Linked DNA regions of Methylobacterium currus. The protein of the gene in region 2 binds, or shares a complex with, the protein of the main gene of each other region. Links are inferred from orthologs where the notes say so. Each region holds a gene or a part of one and is shown on either strand. Other genes may lie near its edges.

What was found. The genes of interacting proteins can lie anywhere in the genome.
Region 1: the proteins of groL (region 2) and metK are in contact, whole or in part, in a cryo-EM structure (PDB 8P4O), measured with the Escherichia coli proteins. The link is inferred for Methylobacterium currus from one-to-one orthologs.

Annotation. Positions count from the first base shown.
Region 1 is NZ_CP028843.1:4,886,467-4,892,260, reverse strand. What follows is about bases 2,560-5,482. They hold metK (methionine adenosyltransferase), read right to left. Parts: upstream 4,649-5,482; coding sequence 3,470-4,648; downstream 2,560-3,469. Other genes in these bases: DA075_RS22665 (helix-turn-helix domain-containing protein), read right to left, coding at 4,746-5,312; trmB (tRNA (guanine(46)-N(7))-methyltransferase TrmB), read right to left, coding at 2,710-3,411. In the rest of the region: DA075_RS22690 (hypothetical protein), read left to right, coding at 1-237; DA075_RS22685 (sensor histidine kinase), read right to left, coding at 255-2,024; DA075_RS22680 (hypothetical protein), read right to left, coding at 2,235-2,555. UniProt on the Escherichia coli protein: Catalyzes the formation of S-adenosylmethionine (AdoMet) from methionine and ATP.
Region 2 is NZ_CP028843.1:4,994,314-5,002,485, reverse strand. Bases 2,038-4,977 are described here. They hold groL (chaperonin GroEL), read right to left. Parts: upstream 4,358-4,977; coding sequence 2,717-4,357; downstream 2,038-2,716. Other genes in these bases: groES (co-chaperone GroES), read right to left, coding at 4,461-4,748; DA075_RS36750 (hypothetical protein), read left to right, coding at 2,174-2,320; DA075_RS23165 (TetR/AcrR family transcriptional regulator), read left to right, coding at 2,038-2,046. Outside these bases: DA075_RS23170 (cytochrome P450), read left to right, coding at 1-1,327; more of DA075_RS23165, read left to right, coding at 1,408-2,037; DA075_RS23145 (magnesium transporter CorA family protein), read left to right, coding at 5,002-6,015; DA075_RS23140 (DMT family transporter), read right to left, coding at 6,023-6,889; DA075_RS23135 (glycosyltransferase family 4 protein), read left to right, coding at 7,059-8,172.

The sequences.
Region 1 (5,794 bases), 110 kb from region 2 along the record:
GAGCCCGTCGCCGAGGCACCTCGTCCGGAGGAACCTCCTCACGAGGAGCTTCCCCTCGAGGAGCCGCCCGGCAAGACGGTGATCGGCACCTACGATTCCGGCGGCAACACCTACACGATGTATGCCGACGGCACGATCGACGCCGAGACCCCGGCCGGGCGCTTCCATTTCGCATCGATCGAGGAGCTGAAGGCGTTTCGCGGCGCCGGCGGCGAGGGGGCCGCCCGCGGCGCCTGACCGGCCGGACGGGTCCTCTACAGGGCCGCCAGGGGGTTGAGCGCGGCGTTGCGCGCCGGCAGCGGCGCCAGCATAGTCAGGGCGAGGCCGCCGGGCGCGTAGTCGGTGGCGACCTCGGCCTGGACCTGGGTCGTCAGCACCCGCTGCAGCAGGCGCGAGCCGAAGCCCTGGCGGGTCGGCGGCGCCACCGCCGGACCCCCGGATTCCTGCCAGTGGAAACGCAGGCGCGGCCGGTCCGCGCCGGGCTCGACGCTCCAGCGGATCCGCACCCGGCCGGCGCGATTCGAGAGCGCGCCGTACTTGGCGGCATTGGTGGTCAGTTCGTGGATCGCCATGCCGATCGGCACGGCGATCTCGGAGGGCAGGTCGACGGCCGGCCCGTCGAGTTCCACCCGCCCGCCGGTGCCGGGCCGCATCTCGCCGTCGGCATAGGGGCGCAGCTCGTTCTCCAGGAGGCTGTGGAGGGAAGCGGTCTGCCACACGTCCTCGGTCAGCACCGAGTGGGTGTGGGCGAGCGACATGATGCGGCCGACGAAGGCCTCGTAGAAGCTGTCGATGCTCGACGCCGTGCGGGCGGTGGAGCCGACGATGGCCTGCACCGTCGCCAGGGTGTTCTTGACCCGGTGGTGCAGCTCGCGGATCAGCAGCGACTGCCGCTCCTCGGCCAGCCGCCGGTCGGTGATGTCGGCGACGACGCCGATCAGGCGCCGCGGCAGGCCGGCCGGCCCGTCGCGCTCGAATCGGCCCGCCATCTCGATCGTGCGCCAAGTCTCGCCGCCGTCCCCCTCCGGCCGGCGGATGCGCGTCGTCGCGTGGAGCACGCCGTCGCCGTGGAGCGCCTGGGCGACGGCGCGGCGGAAGGATACCTTGTCCTCCGGGTGGACCACCGTGCGGAAGAACTCGCGCATGCTGATGGTGCCATCCTGCGGCCTGCGGCCGAAGATCTCCCACATGCGCTCGTTCTCCCAGAGCGACTGGTCGTCGAGCACGTGCCACTCGAAGATCCCGAGGGCCGCCACCGTGGTCGCGACCCGCAGCCGCTGCTCGCGGTCATGCAGGGCGCGCCGCGCCTCCTCCCGGGCGGTCACGTCCTGCAGCACGCCGACCATGCCGGCGAGCATCCCGTCGGGTGACAGGGTCGCCTGGCCGCGGGCGGAGATCCAGGCCTCCTGCCCGTCGCCGGCGCGGCGAAAGCGCATCTCGACCGCGTAGGGGATCGCCTTGGCGACGGCGTCCTGCACCGTGGCTCGGACCCGGTCGAGGTCGTCGCGGCCGACCGCATCCTGCAGGTCTCTCCAGGTCGGCGTCGCCCTGGCCGGATAGCCCAGGATCGCGGCGGCGCGGTCCGACAGGGTGACGCGACCGTCCGCCGGATTCCAGCTCCACTCGCCGAGGCCGGCGGAGGCGAGCGCCAGATGGGTCTGCTCCGCCCGGGCCGCGGCGGTTCCGTCCGCCACGGCCTCGGCCGCGACGATCCGGTACCCGTCCCGCTCCGGTCCGGTCCGGAGCCGTACCCGCACGGCCGACCCGTCGGCCCGGCGCCACCACACCTCGCCGGCGAGGCCGTGGCCGGTTCCGGGCCCCTGCGGGTGGTCGAGTTCGGCGAGCCGGCGGCCGGCCAGGGCACCCGGATCCGTGCCCAGCAGCGCGGCGAGGGCCGGGTTGGCGGCGAGGATGCGCCCGTCCGGCCCGCTCAGGCAGGCGAGGCCGACCGGCGCGCCCTCGAAGGCGAAGCGGGGGAAGAGTTCATCCGGCAGGCCGGGGGCGGCGTCGGGCCTCTGGTCCAAGGCGGCGCAATCCTGGTGAACGGCGTGACGGAGGCGGGGCGCCCCCGCTTCCCCGCGCGGCGTCCCGGGCCGACATGCCCCGCCCGGCCCGGCTTGGCGGTTTCGCGGCGGAAACCATGCCCCTCCGCGCGTCCGGCGGCAAGGTCGGCCGTCCGCGCCCTCCGCGCGGTGCGCCGGAGCACGCTTCGGTGCCGGGACACCGTGCCCGCGTCAGCGGGCCGGCATGTAGCGGATCGCCGCGAGCAAGATACCGACAGGGGCCGCCAGCATGGCGCCGAGCTTGATCGTCATCCGCTGCTCGAGGAGCTTCATATCCGATCGGGCGGACGCGAATTCGGTCGTCATTTCCTGCCGGACAGAGGCGAACTCGGTCTTCGTCTCCGACCGGACCGCAGCGAACTCGTTCCGGGCTTCGACCTTGAAAGCCGTCGACTCTGCCCGGACGGCCGCGAACTCGGCCTTCACCGAGCCTTCGAGGCTTTGTAGGTCCGCCCGGGTCGGCAGGCCACCCTGGACCGACTCGGCGAACACCTCGGACAGCCCCTCCACTGCCCGGCGGAAAGGTGAGCCCGCTCCCGGATTGCGCGGGCGGATTTCCGGGTGTCGGAGGCGACGGCAGTCATCGGCCCGGAGCCTAGCACGGGCCGGGATGACGCAACAGGAGCCCCACTTGTCCTATGCGGCCTTACACCCGCTCGAAGGTCAGGTAGGTGGGCTTTCGCCCCTCCGCCGTGGTCTTGGCCTCGTAGCGGGTGCCCGGCCATTCCGGCCAAGGCGTGGTCCAGTCGGCGCTGTGGGTGGCGGTCCAGCGCAGGGCGGGGCAGCTTGCGGCGCGGACCAGGGTCCAGCCGACGTAATCGTCGATGTCGGAGGCGAAGCGGAACTCGCCGCCGGGCTTCAGGACCCGGGCGATCTCGCGCAACGACTCGTCCGAGACGAAGCGGCGCTTGCGCTGCCGGCGCTTCGGCCACGGATCGGGATAGAGCAGGAAGACGCGCCCGATGCTCGCATCGGGCAGACGCGGCAGCAATTCCATCGCATCCCGGTCCCAGAGACGGACGGTGTCGATCGCCTCGTCGTCGAGGGTGCGCAACAGCTTCACCACGCCGTTGACGAAAGGCTCGCAGCCGATGATGCCGGTGCCGGGATTGAGCCGGGCCTGCGCGGCGAGGTGCTCGCCGCCGCCGAAGCCGATCTCGAGCCAGGCCTCGGAGACCGGGCGCGGAAACACGGCTGCGGGGTCGAGGGGGCCGCTCTCGGGCAGGCGCAGGCGGGGCAGGAGGGCGGCCAGGCGCTCCGCCTGGCCGGGACGCAGGCGCTTGCCCTTGCGCCGGCCGTAGAAGGCGCGGCTGCGCTCGAGCCCGTCGTCGGTGTCGTGGTCGTCCATGGTGTCCCGGTGCCGAGGTAGGGGCGTGTCGACGCCCCGTTAGCACCGGGGCGCCGGATCAGGCCAGGGCGCTCTTGAGCTGGCCGATGAGGTCGGTCCGCTCCCACGAGAAGCCGCCATCCGCGTCCGGCTCGCGGCCGAAATGGCCGTAGGCCGAGGTGCGGGCGTAGATCGGCTTGTTGAGGCCGAGATGGGTGCGGATGCCGCGGGGCGACAGGTCGACGAGCTGGCCCAGGACCGACTCGAGCTTCGCCTCGTCGACCTCGCCGGTGCCGTGCAGATCGACGTAGATCGACAGCGGCTTGGCGACGCCGATGGCGTAGGCGAGCTGGATCGTGGCCTTGCGGGCGAGGCCGGCGGCGACGACGTTCTTGGCGAGGTAGCGCGCCGCGTAGGCCGCCGAGCGGTCGACCTTGGTCGGGTCCTTGCCCGAGAAGGCGCCGCCACCATGCGGCGCCGCGCCGCCATAGGTGTCGACGATGATCTTGCGGCCGGTGAGGCCGCAATCGCCGTCCGGGCCGCCGATCACGAACTTCCCAGTCGGGTTGACGTGCCACACGGTCTGGTCGGTGACCCAGGACTCGGGCAGTGCCGCGCGGATATAGGGCTCAACGATCTCGCGCACGGCGCCTGAGTCGAGCGACTCGTCGAGGTGCTGGGTCGAGAGCACGATCTGGGTCGCCTCGACCGGGCGGCCGTCGGCGTAGCGCACGGTGACCTGGCTTTTGGCGTCCGGGCCGAGCTTGGCCGCGGCGCCGTGCTTGCCCTTGCGGGCATCGGCCAGATCCTTGAGGATCTTGTGGGCGTAGTAGATCGGCGCCGGCATCAGGGCCGGGGTCTCGTCGGTCGCGTAACCGAACATGATCCCCTGGTCGCCCGCGCCCTCGTCCTTGTTGCCAGCGGCATCGACACCGACGGCGATGTCGGCGGACTGGGCGTGCAGGTGGATGGCGACGTCGTTGTTCTTCCAGTGGAAGCCGGCCTGCTCGTAGCCGATGTCCTTGACGGCCGCGCGGGTCAGCTCCTCGAGGTCCTTGAAGGTCACCGAGTCGGGGCCGCGCACCTCGCCCGCGATCACGATGCGGTTGGTGGTCGCCAGGGTCTCGACGCCGAGGCGGGCCTCCGGCATCACCGCCAGATAGGCATCGACCACGGTGTCGGAGATGCGGTCGCAGACCTTGTCCGGATGGCCCTCGGAGACCGACTCGCTGGTGAACAGGTAGTTGGAACGCGGCATAGTGTGCGAAGCCCCAGAGTTCTGGTCGAGCGCGGCGCACACGCCGATGAAGCCCGACACTTCGATCGCGGGGTTCTGACAGCCGGAATACCGAACGTCAATCCGGCGCGCCGGAGTCGTTCGCTTTATCGAACGTTTTCTGCCCGGAGAGCGCATGGTCGACGGCGCGCACGAGGCTGCCCAGGGCTTGGCGGCGATCCTCGTCGAGATGGGCGTCGGCAGCCCGCGCCACGGCCTCGGCGAAGCCGGTCCATCCCTCCAGGGCCTCCAGCCGCGCCTGCGGCCGGTCGCTGAGACCCGCCTGCGCCGTTTCGCGACCCGGCATGCTCTCGAAGAAATATCCGACCGGGACGCCGAGCACCCGCGCCAGGATGTCGAGATCGGTGGCGCTCAGGCGGTTGGCGCCCTTGAGATATTTGCCGAGCTGCGAGAGCGAGACCTCGAGCGGGGCGGCCAGCGCCTCCCGGCTCAGGCCGGCGCGCAGACGCCGCTCCTCGATCAGGCCGCCGATATGGACGTCGCGGTAATCCGCAGGTTTCCCGGCCATCTCCCGGCTCGCAGGTCTGCCCGCGCGTCGCGCCGCGGCATGGAAGGCGACGGGGTGATTGTTGATTCCTGATGATTGAAATCGCGTAAATGCCGGCGCTTTCGGCGAACGCTTCATTCGTCATAGCGGATGGCGGAGCGTGCGTCGGACCGTGCGGTGGGTGGGCAACGACCTCCCGTGCGGGCCCATGCCGGATCTCCGGCAGGCCGGGAAGGGCAGGAAGCACGCCTCCCGGAGCCGACCTGCCCGCCGATGCCGTGACTGCCGGACCCGCTCAGCCGCGGCCATGCCGTCGGCGATGCGGTGCTCTCAACGCGCTCGTACCCGTCGTCACGGTCCGGCTGCCCTCGCCGCGCGACCTGACGGCCCGGCTCGGCGGTAACGCCTTCGCGATCGTGCTCCGCCGTACGACGCTGTCCGAGGCGCCGTCCCTCGCCGAGCAGGTAGGAACTGCATCGCGCGAGGGCCGCCCGGACGGTGAGCCTCGGCGCGGCCGCGGGCCGGTCCGACGGTCGAACGCTCGCGGAAACGATGGCGCAGGCGGACGGCGCCCTCTACCGTGGCCAGGCGACGAGCCGGGACAGGGCCGCGTGAGGATC
Region 2 (8,172 bases):
CCTCGCCGAGCGGGTCGGCTGGCTCAGGCTCCTCGGCGCTTTTCGGCGCAACACTCTGGAGGCGTTTCCCCGCGCCTGCCTCGACGCGCCGGCGGTGACCATTCCGCTGCCCGGCGGCCGTATGGTGCTGCTCTCGACCCCGGCCGGGGCGCGCCACGTCCTGCTCACCGCCACCGACGACTTCGTGCGCCTACCCGCCGGCCGGCGGGTGATCGGGCCGATCGCCGGGCGCGGCCTCGTGCTCGCCGATGGCGAGGCCTGGCGTCACCAGCGAAAGGTGCTCGCCCCCGCCTTCACGCCCCGCACCCTGCCCCTGATGCTGCGTTTCGTCGCCCGCAGCGCGGAGGAATCCTGCTGCCGGCTGGAGGCCGGCCTCGGCGCGCCCGCGGATCTCCGGGGCGAGATGCAAAGGGTCGCCCTCGACATCGCCACCACCTCGATGTTCTCCCTGGAGACCGGGGCGCTCGGCGCCGAGATCCGGGCGCTGGTCTCCGGCTATCTCGACCGGCTGGGCAAGCCGACCGTGACCGATTTCCTGTTGCCGCCGGGCTGGCCGACCCCGTCGAGCCCGCGCCGAGCCCTGTTCCGCCGCCGGTGGCTCCGGCTGGTGGGGGCGGTGCTGGAGGCGCGGCGCGGGCAGGGGGCCCAAGGACAGGGGGCCTGGGGCGCGCCGCGCGACCTGTTCGACCTCCTGATCGAGGCTCATGGCGACGCGCCGGGCGGTCTGCTCGCCGACGAGGTCGGCACGCTGATCGTCGCCGGCCACGAGACCACCGCCTCGACCCTGTTCTGGGCCTGCACCCTGCTCGCCCGCGAGCCGGGCATGCAGGACGCGCTCGCCGCGGAAGCGACCGGGCTCGATCTGTCCGAGGCGGGCGCCGCCGCAGCGCTGCCGTCCTTGCGGCTGGCGAAGGCGGTGGCGCAGGAGACCTTGCGGCTCTATCCGCCGGTCTACGTCATCGCGCGGCGCGCCGCGCGGGCGAGCGTGGTCGAGGGCACCACGATCCCGGCCGGCAGCATCGTGATGATCCCGACCTGGGTGCTCCACCGCAACCCGCGCTGGTGGGACCGGCCGGAGGTGTTCGACCCCGGGCGCTTCCTCGACCGCCCGGAGCCCGACCGCTTCGTCTACCTGCCCTTCGGCGCCGGGCCGCGGATCTGCATCGGCGCGCAGCTCGCGCTCGCCGAGGCGACCCTGGTCCTCGCCCGGCTCGCCCGCGCGTTCCACCTGCGGCTTGCCGACGACCGGCCGGTCCTGCCGGTAGCGACCACCACGGTGCGGCCGGACCACGTGCCGCGCTTCCTTCTGAAGCGACGCGCGGGTTGAGCCTGCCGCCCGCGAAAAAATGCTCTATGGGGCTGTGCAGGCGGCCGATTCCGGCCCCTTGATCAAGAGACAGAGACACGGTGCGACCCTGGCGCAGCGGCCCGTCCGACCGGCGCGGCTACCATCACGGCAACCTCAAGGAGGCCCTGATCGAGGCCGCGCGCCGCTTCATCGCGGAGCGCGGGATCGGCGGCTTCACCCTGGTCGACGCGGCGCGCCTCGTCGGCGTGTCCCCGGCGGCGCTCTACCGCCATTTCCGCGGCCGCGAGGCCCTGCTGGAGGAAGTGGCCGAGCGCGGCTTCACAGAGCTCGCCGCCCGCCTCGCCCGGGCGCTGCGTGGGCCCGGCACGCCGCTGGAGCGCTTCACCCGCATGGGCGAGGCCTACCTGACCTTCGCCGAGGAGGAGCCGGGCTACTACGCGGCGATCTTCGAGGCCCGGCCGATCGGCCCCGACGGCGGCCCGCCCGCGCAGGCGCCGCGCGACCGCGACGCCTTCGGGCTCCTGGTCGAGGCCCTGCGGAGCACCTTCCCGGACGGCTTCTCGGCGAACGTCGATCCGCGCTTCGTCGCCCTGGAGGTCTGGGCGCTGTCCCACGGCATCGCGACGCTCGCCGCCGCCGGCCGGCTGCCGACCGGGCCCGGCCTGCCGACCAAGTACGACCTCCTGCGGGCCGGCGTGCTCGCCATGGTGCACGGGGCGACGGCGCGGGCGGGGTAGAGGGCTCGGCGCCCCATCCGTGTCGCCCGTCATGCAGACGCTCTCACCCTCCATTCAGGATGAGATCCTGAATGGGCGTCTCGACCCGCAGCGGCGAACTGGCTCCCTCCCGCGGGCGAGGCCGATCATGCAGCAGCCGACCGGACAGGCCCGCATCGTCACCGAGCGCGACGGGAGTGCGGGCGCCGCGACCGCGGCCGAGATCGGCGCCCGGTTCTTCCGCCTGGATGTCGGCCGGAAGAGGACTGGCTGCGCCTCGCCGATGCCATCCTGACGCCGATCTGGGAGCCGATGCTCGGGAGGGGCCCGGGCGCGAGGCGCGGATGGCGGCCCTCGTGGCCGATACCCCGCTCGAGCGCTTCGGGCGTCCGGAGGAGATCGCGGCGGTAGCGGCGATACTCGCCTCGGACGAGGCTGCTGACATGACGCGGGCCGAACTCAACCTGGATGGGGGGCTGGCGGGATCGGCGGCGAGCCCGGGGTGACCTGGCTCCCGCAGCGGCTCGCAGATGGCCGTGACAGGTGAACCTTGCGCATCGCGCCCACCGGGGAGTGGTCAATCCTTGGGGTGGAGCGTCGAATGCATGAGACCGCGACGCATCCTCCCAACGGAAAAGGGGCCGCCTCGCGGCGACCCCCTCCCGTCTCTCGGGACTGGCTGGCGAAGGACTTAGAAGTCCATGCCGCCCATGCCGCCGCCCGGCATGGCCGGAGCAGGGCTGTCCTTCTTCGGGGCGTCGGCGACCATCGCCTCGGTCGTCACCAGCAGGCCGGCCACCGAAGCGGCGTCCTGCAGGGCGGTGCGCACGACCTTGGCCGGGTCGACGATGCCGGCCTGGATCATGTCGACGTACTCTTCGGTCTGGGCGTTGAAGCCGTAGGTCTCCGAGTCGCCCTTGTCGCTGATCTTGCCGACCACGATCGAGCCCTCGACGCCGGCGTTGCTGGCGATCTGGCGGATCGGGGCCTCAAGGGCCTTCAGGACGATCTTGATGCCGGCCTGGACGTCGGCGTTGTCGCTCGTGAGAGCGGCCACGGCCTTCTTGGCGCGCAGGAGCGCGGTGCCGCCGCCGGGGACGATGCCTTCCTCGACCGCCGCGCGGGTGGCGTGGAGAGCGTCGTCGACGCGGTCCTTCTTCTCCTTGACCTCGACCTCGGTCGCGCCGCCGACGCGGATCACCGCGACGCCGCCGGCGAGCTTGGCCAGGCGCTCCTGGAGCTTCTCGCGGTCGTAGTCCGAGGTCGTCTCCTCGATCTGCGCCTTGATCTGCTGGACGCGGGCCTCGATGTCGGCCTTCTCGCCGGCGCCGTCGATGATCGTGGTGTTCTCCTTCTCGATGCGGACGCGCTTGGCGCGGCCGAGCATCGGGAGGGTCACGTTCTCGAGCTTGATGCCGAGGTCCTCGGCGATCATCTGACCCTGGGTCAGGATCGCGATGTCCTCGAGCATGGCCTTGCGACGGTCACCGAAGCCCGGCGCCTTCACGGCCGCGACCTTCAGGCCGCCGCGCAGCTTGTTGACCACCAGGGTGGCCAGGGCCTCGCCCTCGATGTCCTCGGCGACGATCAGCAGCGGCTTGCCGGTCTGGACGACGGCCTCGAGCACCGGCAGCATCGCCTGGAGCGACGACAGCTTCTTCTCGTGGATGAGGATGTAGGGATCCTCGAGCTCGGCGATCATCTTCTCCGCATTCGTGATGAAGTACGGGGAGAGGTAGCCGCGGTCGAACTGCATGCCCTCGACGACGTCGAGCTCGGTCTCGGCGGTCTTCGCCTCCTCGACCGTGATCACGCCCTCGTTGCCGACCTTCTGCATGGCATGGGCGATCATCTCGCCGATGTCCTTGTCGCCGTTGGCCGAGATCGTGCCGACCTGGGCGATCTCCTCCGAGGCCGACACCTTCTTGGCGCGGCTCTGGATGTCCTTCACGGCGGCCTGGGTGGCGAGGTCGATGCCGCGCTTCAGGTCCATCGGGTTCATGCCGGCGGCGACGTACTTGGCGCCCTCGCGGACGATCGCCTGGGCCAGCACGGTCGCGGTGGTGGTGCCGTCACCCGCGATGTCGTTGGTCTTCGAGGCCACTTCGCGCACCATCTGGGCGCCCATGTTCTCGAACTTGTCGGCGAGCTCGATCTCCTTGGCGACGGTGACGCCGTCCTTGGTGATCCGCGGCGCGCCGAAGCTCTTCTCGATCACGACGTTGCGGCCCTTCGGGCCGAGCGTGACCTTCACGGCATCCGCCAGGATGTCCACGCCGCGCAGCATCTTCTCGCGGGCGTCGGAGGCGAAACGAACGTCTTTCGCTGCCATGGTGAATCCTCACTTCAGATCGGTGTTGCAGGGAAAACCCTCCGGCGTCAGCTCCCGGTCGGGGCGCCGCCGTCAGGCTTCGGGGCTGGTCAGGGGGTGGCGATTACGCCAGCACGCCCATGATGTCGGACTCCTTCATGATGAGGAGGTCCTTGCCGTCGATCTTGACCTCGGTGCCCGACCACTTGCCGAACAGGACGCGGTCGCCGGCCTTGACGTCGAGGGGGTTCAGCTTGCCGGACTCGTCGCGGGCGCCGGGGCCGACGGCGACGATCTCGCCCTCTTGCGGCTTCTCCTTGGCGGTATCCGGGATGATGATGCCGCCCTTGGTCTTCTCCTCGCTCTCGATGCGACGGACGACGACACGGTCGTGCAGCGGACGGAATTGCATGTGCTGCCCTCTTGCTTCGCAGAACGCATTGCGGTTGGTGCTGGCGCCGAAGCCGCCTTCCAACCCGGGCATTAGCACTCTCGTGAGGTGAGTGCTAAGGCTGGCGTGGAGATAATCGGGGCGCGGGTTTGAGTCAAGACTCTGGTGTGTGGCCTCCACGGCACGCTCCGCGCCGTGTCCCACCCTTCGGCCCCACCCTTCGGACCCCACCCTTGGCCGCCCCCTCTGCCGCCCTCAGGAGCCCACCCTTCGCATGATCACGCTGCACGGCTCGGAGGGCGTCGTCGCCGAGGGCCAGGATTGCGCGGCGCGGCCCCTGCCGGCCCATGGCACCTGGCTCGACCTCGACGACCCGAGCGAGGCCGAAACCGCGCTCGCGGAGACGGTGACCGGCCTCACGGTCCCATCCCGCTCGGCGCTCAGCGAGGTGCAGAACTCGCGCCGCCTCAACCGGCGCCGGGACGCGTTCTACTTGAGCACCCCGATGGTCTCGTTCCGCGACGACGACCTGAGCCTGCGCCCCCTCGGCTTCGTGCTGACGCCGGAGCGGCTGCTGACCGTCCGGTTCCAGCCGCTCGCCGCCTTCGACACCGTCAAGGCGCGCCAAGCGGAGCGGGACGGACCGGCCTCCAGCGTCGAGACCTTCCTGGCGCTCGTCGAGGAGCTGATCGACCGCCTGGCCGACACCCTCGAGACGCTGAGCGACGAGCTCGATTCGCTCTCGACCCGGATCTTCACCTTCGACACCAGCGCCAACGGCAACGGCCGCCGCGAGGAATCGGGGCCCAAGAGCTTCGCACCCAAGCGCCGCGACCTCGCCCTGCGGCGCCTGCTGCGCGCCATCGGCCGGCGCGGCAAGGCCCTGTCGAAGCTGCGCGCTGCGCTCCTCGGGCTCGGCCGCATCCTGCCATACGTCGCCGGCGAGGCGGAAGGCTGGTTGAAGCCCGAGGAGAGGGCCCGCTGCGAGAGCCTGCGCCTCGACGTCGCCTCCCTCGACGAGTTCGAGACGCGGCTGTCCGAGACGGTGCAGTTCCTGCTCGACGCCACCCTCGGCCTCATCAACATGGAGCAGAACAACACCTTCCGGGTGCTCACGGTCGTCTCGGTGATCGGCATTCCCCCGACCCTGATGGCCTCGGTCTACGGCATGAACTTCAAGCACATGCCGGAGCTGGACTGGACCTTCGGCTATCCGTTCGGGCTCGCGGTGATCGCGGCGAGCGCGCTGGTGCCGGCTGTTTATTTCAAGCTGAAGGGGTGGTTCTGACGCCCGCTCACCGCCGCGCCGCCAGCGCCGACCCGGCCAGGATCAGACCCGCACCCCCCAGCGTCGCCACCCCCGGCACCTCCCCGAAGGCGACGTAGCCGAGGCCGATCGCCCAGAGGAGGGCGGTGTATTCCATCGCGGCGAGGCGCGACGCCTCGGCCTTGGCGTAGGCCCGGCTGAGCACCAGGTGGCCGGCGACGCCGAGCATGCCGACGAGGACGAGGAGCGCCCAGTCGGGCGTGGCGACCGGAATCCAGGTCCAGGCCGCGGGGGCGGCCAGCATCGCGGCGGGGCCGGCATTCTGGATCGCCACGATGGTCACCACCGGGTCGTGACGGGCGCGGGCGCGCAGCAGCACCATCGAGAGCGCGTAGGTGAGGGCGGAGGCGAGGATGGCGGCGATGCCCCAGGCCGAGCCGGCCGCCCGGGGCGCGTCCGTCCCGACCTGTCCCGCCACCACGATCCCGACCCCGGCGAAGCCGACGAGGAGCCCGGCCCAGACCGGCGGCCGCACCCGCTCGCGCAGCAGGAGCGCGGCGAACAGCGCGATGAAGATCGGGCTCAGGAACGACAGGGCCAGCGCCTCGGCGAGCGGCAGCACCGACAGGCCGTGGAAGAAGCAGAGCGCGGTCGCGACCACCAGCACCGCCCGCAGGCCGTTCGTGCGCCAGGTCTCGGCCGAGGGCCAGCCGGGCCGCAACACCGCGAGCACGCCCGCCATCACGAGGGTGCCGACGAGGTAGCGGGAGAAGGCGATGCCGGTCACGCCGTATCGGTCGGACAGGCCCTTGATGGTGGCGTCCATCAGCGACAGGAGCCCGATGCCGAGGGCGGCGAGCAGGATCGCGGAGGCGGAGGAGGAGGGGGAGCGCATGGTGCAAGCCGGATGGCCCGGGGAGGAGCGCGGCGCAAGGCCGGTGGGCTCGGGGCGCTTAGGCGTTTCCTAAGGGGTCGGCTCCATCGTCGGCCTCGGATCCGCGTCGTCCGAAGGGAGCCAGACCGATGCTGCACGATGGTCCCGGCCGGCCTCGCGGGGGGCGTGGATGAGAATCGTCCTCGTCGCCGACCACGCCTCCATCAATGGCGGCCAGGCCAAGGTCTCGCTCGAGAGCGCGATCGGGCTCGCCGGCCGTGGCCACGAGGTCGTGCTGTTCGCGGCCGTCGGCCCGGCCGATCCGCGCCTGGCCGAGGCCGGGGTGCGCACGGTGCTCCTCGGCCAGACCGACGTGACGCAGGCCCGCTCCCTCGCGCGGTTCGGGGTGCAGTGGCTGTGGAACGGGACTGCTGCGGCCCAGCTGCGGGCCCTCGTCGACGAGTCCGATCCGCGCGACACGGTGGTCCACGTCCATGCCTGGGCCAAGGCCCTGTCACCGTCGATCGGGCCGGTGCTGCGGGGCTGCGCCGCGCCGGTGGTCTACACCGCGCACGAATACTACCTCGCCTGCCCCAATGGCGGCTTCTACGACTATCCCGTGGCCGCCGCCTGCCACCGGATTCCGAACGGGCCGGCCTGCCTCGCCCACAATTGCGATTCACGCACCTATCCGCGCAAGCTGATGCGGGTCGCCCGCCACGAACTGATGCGCCGCACCGGCCTCGTCGCGGGCATCGACGCCATGATCACCATCAGCAAGCTCCAGCGGGAGGTGCTGGCGCCGCACCTGCCGAAGGCGATGCGCTACTACGACGTGCCGAACCCGGTCGATGCCGAGCCCCTCGGCCACCGGGCCGGCCCGCCGGGCGACTTCGTGTTCGTCGGCCGCCTCTCGCCCGAGAAGGGCCCGGGGCTCTTCGCCGAGGCGGCGCGGCTGTCCGGGATGCGGGCAATCTTCGCCGGCGACGGACCGGCCCGGGCGGAGCTGGAGGCGCGCTACCCGGAGGCGCAGTTCCTGGGCTGGCAGAGCCCCGACCAGGTGAAGGCGGTCCTGCGCGGGGCCCGCGCCCTGGTCTTCCCGTCGGTCTGGTACGAGGGCCAGCCCCTCACCGTGCTCGAATCCTTAGCCCTCGGCACCCCGGTCCTCGTCAGCGACGTCTGCGCCGGCCGCGAGGCGGTGCGCCACGGCGAGAGCGGTCTGTGGTTCCGCTCGAACGATCCGCGCTCGCTCGCCGACGCCATGGCCCACCTCGCCAACGACGCGACGGCGATGCGGATGGGAC